2 regions of the Brucella oryzae genome follow, and region 1 is predicted to be linked to the other one. Evidence: riboswitches for the same ligand, from Rfam matches in the RefSeq annotation. Region 1 holds a riboswitch; the other holds the start of a gene.

Region 1 (5,327 bases):
GGGTATTGCCGTGCCCGGCGGCGTGGAGGGGGCGGCAAATGCCTCGCTCTGGCTTTCGGTGATTTTCGCGCTCGCGCCAGCAATCGCGGTTGCCGTGGCATTCAAGGTCATCCGGATTACCGGTGGAAAGGACTGATCGATGCCGCGTCTCATTGCTGATATTCTCGAGTCCCGCGCCAGTCTTTTGCTGGCGCGGATCGTCCTCACCTTCGTTTTCTGGTCTAGCGGTCTGGCCAAGCTCTTCGATTTCGGTGCCAATGCCGCAGAGATGGAAGGTCTTGGACTTTATCCTGGCTGGCTGTTCAACACTGCCACCCTGCTTCTGCAAATCGGCGGGTCGTTGATGATCATCCTCAACCGTGGCGCCTGGCTGGCTTGTGGTGCTCTTGCTGTCTTTACGATTTTTACTATTCCCATCGCTCATCCGTTCTGGGCGAAAGAAGGAGAAGAGGCGTTCCGGGATATGACGGTGGCACTGGAACACATATCGCTGATCGGCGGTCTCGCTATCGCCGCCATTCTATCGCGCAAGATCTAAATCACTAGACGCGCGGATTGCCCTGCCTGTACCTTGCCTGTCATCGGATCGACAGGCAGGGAGGGCCTCGCATGGATGTGACGATCATAACGGGAGCATCGGAAGGAATAGGTGCAGAAACTGCACGGCAGATTGCCCGGCGTGACCGCGCCAATGCTGCTCTTGTGCTCGCTGCGCGTAATGTGGAAAATCTGGAAAATCTGGCCGCCGAATTGCGGCAACTGGGCAGCTCGGCCCTTGTGATACCCACCGACGTAAAGGATCGCGCTGCCTGCATCGCCCTGATCGACAAGGCGGTTTCCGCCTATGGTCGCATCGATACGCTGATTGTGAATGCGGGCATGTCGGCCCATGCCAATTTTGCCGAGATCAAGCCGGATGATCTCGATTGGATGCATGACCTGATGGAGTTGAACTATTGGGGCAGTGTCTGGCCTATTCATGCTGCACTTCCGCATCTTGCCGCCAGCAAGGGGCGGATCGTTGCTGTTTCTTCTGTTGCCGGGTTGATCGGTGTGCCGGGGCGCACCGCCTATAGCGGAACGAAGTTCGCCCTCTCAGGCTTCTGCGAGGCGCTTCGCGCGGAACTGACCCCCAGCGGTATTTCCGTGACAATCGTCTATCCGGGTGTCGTCAAAACCGACATTCGCAAAGTCGGTTATGGTGCAAGCGGTGCCGCTCTTGGAACGAGCGGTGTGCGGGAAGATGACATGATGCCCGTCGAGGAAGCTGTGCGGTTGATGCTGGATGGCGTGGAGGCGCGCAAGCGTGAAGTGTTGATGACGCGCCAGATGCGATTCGGGCGGTGGTTGAAACTTATCGCCCCAACGCTGGTAGACCGCATGGCGCTCAAGGCGATTAAATCGGAGTTCAGACCGAAACCGATCAAACCCGCAAGATAAACAGCGATAATCCCTGCTATTCACAGGGCTGCCAGAATGGCCCGCTCATTTTACGTTTTGCCGCCAACTACCCGTTGACGGGATTTTTACTTCAGCTACTATATATAGTGTTCTAGGTTCTTTCGATTCGTTGGATCGAAAGCTAAGACGGGAATTCGGTGCGTTTCATCCATGATGGATGCGGCAATGCCGGAGCTGCCCCCGCAACTGTAAGCGGAGAGTTCTGTTCATCATGTCACTGGCTTTGGCTGGGAAGGCGGACAGAACGTTGATCCGTGAGCCAGGAGACCTGCCTTGAACGAGTACGTCCACGGGCGGGGTGTCCGGTTGGCGCGCAATTATGTGTGGCAAACTATTGCCTTGCCGATTGCTGCCCCGAACTTCCGCTTTGTTTTTACGCATTACCTTAAGCAAAGCCGCTTCGCACTTTTGCTGGAAATGCTCATAACTTCGGGGTGAAGTCCATGTTCAGTCTATTCAGTTTCGGTTCCGGTCCTCCCTTCGCGGCATAGTTTGTGCGGTCAGGCTGCTTATTTGCGGCTGGCCGATCCCCTGTCTTGTGTCTTTCAACGCGCATTTTGCGATGCGCGAACGGCTCTTTGCGTCCTCCCAACCAGCGAGAAAAAAATGAACGTTACCGTTTACAGCAAGCCCGCCTGCGTCCAATGCACGGCCACCACCCGCGCCCTCGACCGCCAGGGTATCGAATATGAAGTCATCGATATTTCCGCCGATGCCGATGCTTTCCATCTCGTTCAGGGCATGGGTTATCGCCAGGTGCCGGTGGTGGTCGCGGGTGAATCCCATTGGGCGGGCTTCCGGCCCGATATGATCAGCGCGCTCGCCTGAGGGCTGCGGTCACATGAGCCTGATCGTCTATTTTTCCAGCCGATCGGAGAATACGCATCGGTTTGTCGAGCGGCTTGGAATGCGGTCGAACCGTATCCCGATGGACGGTTCAGGCGGATTGCAGGTGCGTGAGCCGTTCGTGCTCGTGACGCCCACATATGGTGGCGGCGGCTCCAAGGGCGCTGTCCCCAAGCCTGTGATCCGCTTCCTCAACGACGAGAGCAACCGCTCTTTCATCCGCGGCGTGATTGCCGCGGGAAACAGCAATTTCGGCGAGGCTTTCTGTATCGCCGGCAACATTATCTCCGCCAAATGTCAGGTTCCCTATCTCTACCGCTTCGAGCTTCTGGGAACCGATGAGGACATTGGCAATGTCAAAAACGGGATGGAACGATTTTGGACACGGCAGACACGACCCTGATCCGGGAGCGCGAGGCATGGCCAGCGGTGCAGGATGCGCCTCTAGCGACAACTACCAACAGCAGCACACCGTCAAAATCCTCGGACGGGATGGATTATCACGCGCTTAACGCGATGCTGAACCTCTATGATGACGAGGGGAAAATCCAGCTTGATCGCGACCGGCAGGCTGCGCGGCAATATTTCCTCCAGCACGTGAACCAGAACACCGTCTTTTTCCATAACTTGCGGGAAAAGCTCGATTATCTGGTGACGGAAGGTTATTACGAACAGGACGTGCTGGACCAGTATTCCTTCAATTTCGTGCGCGATCTTTTCGACGAAGCCTATGCGAAGAAATTCCGGTTTCCGACCTTTCTCGGCGCATTCAAATATTACACCAGCTATACGCTGAAAACCTTCGACGGAAAGCGCTATCTGGAGCGCTATGAAGACCGCGTCTGCATGGTGGCGCTGGCGCTGGCACGCGGCAATGAGCAGCTTGCGCACGATCTGATGGAAGAGATCATTTCAGGCCGCTACCAGCCTGCGACGCCTACATTCCTCAATGCGGGAAAGAAACAGCGCGGCGAGCTCGTCTCGTGTTTTCTGCTGCGTGTCGAGGACAATATGGAGTCCATCGGCCGCTCCATCAATTCGGCTCTGCAATTGTCGAAACGGGGTGGCGGGGTGGCCTTGAGCCTTACCAATATTCGCGAGGCGGGCGCCCCTATCAAGCAGATCCAGAATCAGTCATCCGGCATCATTCCGGTGATGAAGCTTCTTGAGGATTCCTTTTCCTACGCCAATCAGCTCGGCGCGCGGCAAGGCGCTGGCGCTGTCTATCTGCACGCACACCACCCGGATATCATGCGTTTTCTCGACACGAAGCGGGAAAACGCCGACGAGAAAATCCGTATCAAAACCTTGTCGCTTGGTGTGGTCATTCCGGACATTACCTTCGAACTCGCGAAGAATAACGAGGATATGTACCTCTTCTCGCCCTATGATGTGGAGCGGGTTTACGGCGTACCGCTGACCGAGATTTCGGTCACCGAAAAATATCGGGAAATGGTCGATGAGGCGCGTATTACCAAGAAGAAGATCAATGCGCGCGAGTTCTTTCAGGTGCTGGCGGAAATCCAGTTCGAATCCGGTTATCCCTATATCATGTTCGAGGACACGGTGAATCGCGCCAATCCGATCGACGGACGCATCACCATGAGCAATCTCTGTTCGGAAATCCTCCAGGTGAGTGAGGCGAGCATCTTCGGCGAAGACCTTTCCTATGATCATCTCGGCAAGGATATTTCGTGCAATCTGGGTTCGCTCAACATTGCAGCAGCAATGGACTCGCCCGATTTCGGCAAGACCATCGAGACCTCCATCCGCGCTCTGACTGCAGTTTCCGATATGAGCCATATAGGTTCCGTGCCGTCGGTCGCCCGAGGGAATGATGAAAGCCATGCCATCGGTCTCGGCCAGATGAACCTGCATGGTTATCTCGCCCGCGAGCGGATTTACTACGGCTCGGAGGAAGGCGTCGATTTCACGAATATCTATTTTTATACGGTGACCTATCACGCAATCCGCGCATCGAACCGGATTGCGATGGAAACGGGGAAATCGTTCAAGGGGTTCGAGAAATCCAGATATGCGTCGGGCGAATATTTCGATAAATATACCGATCAGCTTTGGGAACCGGCGACCGAAAAGGTTCGCGAAATCTTCGAAAAGGCTGGCATTGCGATCCCGTCGCAAGACGACTGGCGCGACCTGAAAAACGCGGTGATGGAGGGCGGACTTTATAACCAGAACCTTCAGGCCGTGCCGCCGACGGGCTCCATCTCCTACATCAATCATTCAACATCCTCGATTCATCCGATCGTGTCGAAGATTGAAATCCGCAAGGAGGGCAAGATCGGTCGCGTCTACTATCCGGCAGCCTTCATGACCAATGACAATCTCGATTATTATCAGGATGCCTATGAGATCGGGCCGGAGAAGATCATCGATACTTATGCGGCGGCGACGCAGCACGTCGATCAGGGTCTGTCTCTGACATTGTTCTTCCGCGATACGGCAACCACCCGCGACATCAACCGCGCGCAGATCTACGCGTGGAAGAAGGGCATCAAGACTATCTATTACATCCGCCTGCGCCAGATGGCGCTCTCCGGCACGGAAGTGCAGGGCTGCGTTTCCTGCGCCCTCTGACCACTGGTGATGACCATGAATATTCAAGTGAAGACCAAGAACACGAAGCCTGCAGCCGTGCGCGCGATCAACTGGAACCGGATCGAAGATGAGAAAGACCTTGAGGTCTGGAACCGTCTGACCGGCAATTTCTGGCTGCCGGAAAAAGTGCCGCTTTCCAATGACATTCAGTCATGGGAGACGCTGAAACCGCAGGAAAAGCAGCTGACGATCCGCGTTTTCACTGGGCTGACGCTTCTCGACACGATCCAAAACGCAGTCGGCGCAGTGAAACTGATGGATGATGCAGCGACACCGCATGAAGAAGCGGTGCTGTCTAACATCTCCTTTATGGAGGCAGTTCATGCGCGGTCTTATTCGTCGATCTTCTCGACGCTGTGTCTGACGCCGGATGTTGACGATGCCTATCGTTGGTCCGAGGA
Region 2 (5,327 bases), on a different contig from region 1:
CATTTTGTCGATTTCCCGACTTGCTTCTGCCTTTCTTCCGAGCAACTCACCCATGCGGCGCAGATGGTCTTCTATATCACCGAACGAGCGGGCCGGCGCAAACTCTTCCACACGAACACCCAGCCTCCGCAGCAGCCCAACCGTTGCTCTCGACGAGAATGTTCCCGCCAGCACAAGATCAGGTTTCATCAGAAAGACTTCTTCGGCCTGCGCATGGTTGACTGGCAACTCCCGGGCTTTCGCAGCCACGACAGACAGCTCCGGGTCCTGCGACAAGTACGAAACCGACCGCAACTGGCCTTCATTAGCCAGCAGCAATGCCAGCTGATCGGTGCATACGTTGATGGAAACGACGTGCCGAGGAATGTCCGCCGCATCTGCCGAATTTCGAACGAATAGGGCCAGCCCCGCCGCGAGGCAGAAGCTGGTGATCCATTTTGCGGACGCCCTTTTCATTCTCTGTTCAACCTCAGAAATTGCGAGTCAATCCGACATTGATTGTGCGTCCCGGTGCAATATAGCCAGAGCTGCTCTGATAGTCCTTGTCAAAGATATTCTCGACTGAGAACTTCAACTGCGATTGTTTGTCTATGGAATAGAGTGCCACGAAATCAGCCGTCACATAATCTCCAAGTTTCTTGCTGTTCGCGGCATCGACATAGCGCGAACCGCCATAGATCAATCTCGCAGTCAGATCGAGCTTTTCAATTGGCTTGAAGTTGATCTCAGCCGCTGCCTTGAAACGTTCGCGATAGGGAAGATCTTTATCCGTATCCTTATCGATTGGCTGTTTCAGATCAACCGATCCCTTGACGCCCCAGCGGTCATCAAAACGATGCGCCAATGTGGCTTCGAAGCCCGTAACCTTCGCGCTAGCGACGTTGTAGGGCAGATAAGATGGCGCGGTGCTCATGATCGCATCGCGCAACCATGTCTGATAGAACGCCATATCAAGGCTTGTCGAAGCCGTAGCCTGCCAGTTCAAGCCAACTTCATACGAACGGGACTTTTCCGGCTGCAAATCAGGGTTGGCGAAGCCCGGATAATAGAGTTCGTTGAATGTTGGTGCCCGAAAACCCGTGGCATAGGATGACCGTAAAACAAGGTCTGGCAGAACTTCATAACTCGTACCCAGATTATAGGTCACGACATCGCCAAACTGGCCGTTATGGTCATAACGCAGCCCGCCATCGAAGCGCAGCGCCTCATATTCGAGCGAATATTGACCGAATACAGCAGCCAGATCGCGGCTGGTTTCATCATAAGCAACGGTGGTGTTGATCTCCTCACGATAAGCTTCCACACCAGCGGTCGCGGTGTGGTTGACCGTGCCGGTGTCAAAACTCTTTTCGGTCGAGGCAAAGACACCATAACGCTTGGTTTCAAACCGGTCCGAACCGCTCACGCCTTTCCGGAAATTGCGGCTGTTGTCGATACCGGTGCTGAATTCCAGCGTAGACGACCAATCCGCCGTATGATCGATGCGCGTTCCGATCTTGCCCGTAAATGCGGTGCTATCGGCCTGGTTCGGTGACGGCGCCTTGGCGTCATACTGATTGCGCCCACGGCTAAGGAGACCATCCGCATAAATTTTACCCCAGTCGAAATCCTTCGACAGGGCAAAGTTGAAAGAGCCTTGCAGGAATCCGTCGCGATCCGGTTCATGGCCATAGGCGTCCGATGTGGTGAAGTCGTATCCCTGCGTGCCGGTTATAGCTGCGCCAAAAGCATAGTCGATACCGTCGTTGCTTCGCCCCTGAATAGACCCGGAAGCATAGCCACCCCACGGATGGCTGACACCGGTAGAAAGACTACCGCACCAGGAGCGCTCACCGCAGGCTCCGCCCTGCTTGGTGATGATATTGATCACTCCACCCATGGCATCGGCACCGTATTGCGCAGAATGAGAGCCTTTGGCAATTTCAACACGGTCGATGGAACTCAGAGGAATGTTCGCAAGCGCGGTTGCACCGGTTGTCGCCGACGCTGTGCGCACACCATTGATGAGAACGACCGTCTGCTTGGAAGACATGCCGCGCATGTAAATATCCGACGACGAGCCCTGCCCGCCATTCGTCTTTACGGAGATACCGCTATAGGACTTCAACAACGATTGCAGATCGGGAGCGGCCGAGCGTTCTATGTCCACTGAATCGATGACTGTCACCGACGAGGTCGAACGCTGCAGCGAAGACGCGCGGCGCAATGGTGTGACCACGATTGTATCAAGAACGACGACGCCATCGCTGTCCGGCGGACTTTTAGCAAGCGCCGCGGACGGCGGCGCAAGAATACTGGCCGATACCAATAGAACTGATGATTTCAAAAGATGCATTTTCCCTCAACCCGCCGAACCGGAGACCGATACCGGCTTTTCCTCGCACCGCAGGTTGAAGTGATATTGGCACTGAAGCGCCCTTCTTCCCGACGGCAACATTTCAACAATGTCACCGCCACGGACAGCCGCGCCTGGACACACCCCGTATCCATGCATGGGTGACCGGATACGGCAGGTCTCCTGACTTCCGGGTCGTCACTTTCCCTCCGCCTTCCCGAGCGCATCGATTGCTCTCAGTGGCTTTCACCGCTTGCGCGGCTGTGGAGGATAGCTCTCCGGTTACAGTTGCGGGGGCAGTCGCGGCATCAGCCAAATGGCTTCACCGTGTTCCCTTTTCATCCGCCTGAACAGCGGAACCGTTTCCTGAGAATTGCGATAGCAACATGGTTAAGGATTCGCAACTCCGCTAAAGCGCAATCCAGCACAGAAAACTGAATCACATTCGCAAGGAATGGATTCAGCCTCCTGTTTTCAAAGAATTTTCCTATCGCAGGAATGCACGGAAACGCTGGAGCGCGAAGTAGAACAACACTGAGCCAATGACAATCAGTGCCAGAAATTGCGGCCAGACGACGCTCAACCCTGCTCCACGAAACAGGATCGATTGCGCCAATATGACGAAATGCGTATTCGGCGCTGCCAGCATGATTGTCTGGATGATTTCCGGCATGCTTTCGCGCGGCGTTGTCCCCCCTGAAAGTACTTGCAACGGCAATAGCACCAGCATGAGCAACATTCCGAACTGCGGCATCGAACCAGCCGCAGTGGCCAGAAAAATACCAAGGCCGGTCGTTGCGAAAAGCTGGAGCGCTGCACCAACGAGAAACAGCAATACCGAACCATAGATCGGAACGGCAAGTAGTCCCTGCACCACGAAAACCAATGCAAATGCCGAGGCAACCAACACGACCAGCCCCATGGACCATATCTTGCTGACCATAATTTCAACCGGCGTTACCGGCATCACCAGCAGATGTTCTATCGTTCCGTGTTCGCGTTCCCGAATGAGCGCGGCGCCCGTCAGAATGATCGATAGCATTGTGACCGACGAAATCACATTGTTGATCGCGCCGAACCAGCCCTTGTTCAAATCCTGATTGAACCGCGCTCTGAGATTGAGATCAACGGGCGTTTGCGCACTGCCGCGATAGTGATTGAGAAATTCGCTCACTTCACTCGAAACAATCGACTGCACATAACCACCACCAGTAAAGGCCTGGCTCATCCGGGTCGCATCGACATTGAGCTGGATCGTCGGTGAACGTCCCGCCAGAAGATCACGTTGGAAATTCGGCGGTATGTTCAGTGCAAATGTATCAAGCCCCTCATCCATCCGGGCATCCATTTCGTAGGATGAAATCAGCTTCGGCGGTACGAAATATGGCGGATAAAATGCCGTCGTGATCCGGCTCGAAACAGGCGACTGATCTTCATCGACAATCGCTATCGCCGCATTGTTGAGAGTCTCAGGCATCGCTTTCGAAGCCGTATAAATAGCAAGCGTAAAGGCATAGACGATCAGGATCAGCAGCATTGGATCGCGCACCAGACCGCGCAGTTCCTTCACGCCAAGCTGGAATATGTTGGATATCCGCATCTTAGCTCGCCTGTTTCTTGAGAAGAACGATAGCGAGCGCCATGAGAACCGGCACCGCAATCAGCAGCGGCAAAAACGAGCCTGCGAGATCGGCAAACCCCAAGGCCTTGGAGAAAACCCCGCGCGAAATGGTTACGAAATAGGTCGCCGGATAGATTTTGCCGATGAACGCGCCCGCACCTTGCAGCGACGACACGGGATCAATAATGCCTGAATATTGCACAGCCGGAATGAGTGTCAGAAGCGCCGTTCCGAAGATCGCTGCGATCTGGCTGTTCATGAAGGTGGACAGCACCAACCCCATGCCGGTCGCAATCGTGACATAGAGAAGCGCCGCCAGCGCATAAGTCGGGAAGCTTCCCGTAAACGGCACCCGGAAAATAAACACCGCAAAGGCTGTCAGCATCAGGAAATTCAAAAATGCCAGCCCGATATAGGGCAGTTGCTTGCCGAACAGAAACTCGAATTTCGTCACGGGCGTTACGTAAAAATTGATAATCGACCCCAATTCTTTTTCGCGAACGACGCTCAACACTGCCAGCATCGAAGGGATCATGAGTAGCAGCAACGGAATCACCGCCGGCACCATTGCCACGAGGCTTTGCACATCGGGATTATAGCGGTAGCGTATCTCTAAGTTGAAACTGCCGACATTCGCCACACTACCGTAGAGCTCACGGGCTTTCTGCGTCAGCCAGTTGGCATGCATGCCCTGAACATAGCCTTTGATCGTCTCGGCTCGTGTGGGCATAGCGCCGTCAATCCAGGCGGCAACCTCCACCGAGCGCCCACGCATGACATCTGCGGCGAAATTCGGCGGTATCTCGATAGCCAGACTGATCTCACCATCACGCATTCGTCGGTCCAGATCATCGTAGTCGGTTATTGGAGGCTGTTCGGAAAAATAGCGCGAACCTGCAATCTGCTGCGTATAGTCACGGCTTATCGTCGTATCGTCACGGTCGAGTACCGCAAATTTCAGATCCTCGACATCCAGGTTAATACCATAGCCAATGACAAACATCAGGATAACGCTACCGAGAATAGCCAATGTTGCACGGATCGGATCGCGTTTCAGTTCCAGCGCCTCGCGCCGCGTATAGGCCAGCATTCGCCGCAGGTCCGGCAACCAGCTTGACGCCTTCTTTGGGTGCGTCTCGCCTATCTCTGTCGTCGGTTCTGGGAGAATTGCAGGCGACGCCACTGTTTGTTCTGTCTCGCCAATAGCCTCCTGAAGATATGCGACGAAAGCTTCTTCCAGAGTCTTAGCATGGCGACTTTCGGTAATCGCCTTAGGCGTATCGCTAATCAGAACTTTACCTGCATGCATCAGCGAAATCCGGTCGCAAAGCTCGGCTTCATTCATGAAATGGGTAGAAACGAAGATCGTAA

The links. Region 1 has a riboswitch for cobalamin ahead of nrdH (glutaredoxin-like protein NrdH). Riboswitches for the same ligand answer to the same signal wherever they lie in the genome.
Positions count from the first base shown of each region.
Region 2: linked by a shared signal. The riboswitch ahead of JNC70_RS08395 (TonB-dependent receptor domain-containing protein) and the one ahead of nrdH (glutaredoxin-like protein NrdH) in region 1 are both predicted to bind cobalamin.

Region 1 covers NZ_JBHEEO010000003.1:153,101-158,427, forward strand. The annotation lists gene JNC70_RS04180 (MFS transporter) at 1-136, shown strand, start outside; gene JNC70_RS04185 (DoxX family protein) at 140-538, shown strand; gene JNC70_RS04190 (SDR family oxidoreductase) at 610-1,440, shown strand; cobalamin riboswitch at 1,538-1,751, shown strand; gene nrdH (glutaredoxin-like protein NrdH) at 2,068-2,289, shown strand; gene nrdI (class Ib ribonucleoside-diphosphate reductase assembly flavoprotein NrdI) at 2,303-2,710, shown strand; gene nrdE (class 1b ribonucleoside-diphosphate reductase subunit alpha) at 2,686-4,905, shown strand; gene nrdF (class 1b ribonucleoside-diphosphate reductase subunit beta) at 4,921-5,327, shown strand, end outside.
Region 2 covers NZ_JBHEEO010000006.1:159,164-164,490, reverse strand. The annotation lists gene JNC70_RS08400 (ABC transporter substrate-binding protein) at 1-456, opposite strand, end outside; gene JNC70_RS08395 (TonB-dependent receptor domain-containing protein) at 470-2,335, opposite strand; cobalamin riboswitch at 2,492-2,714, opposite strand; gene JNC70_RS08390 (ABC transporter permease) at 2,823-3,935, opposite strand; gene rbbA (ribosome-associated ATPase/putative transporter RbbA) at 3,937-5,327, opposite strand, start outside.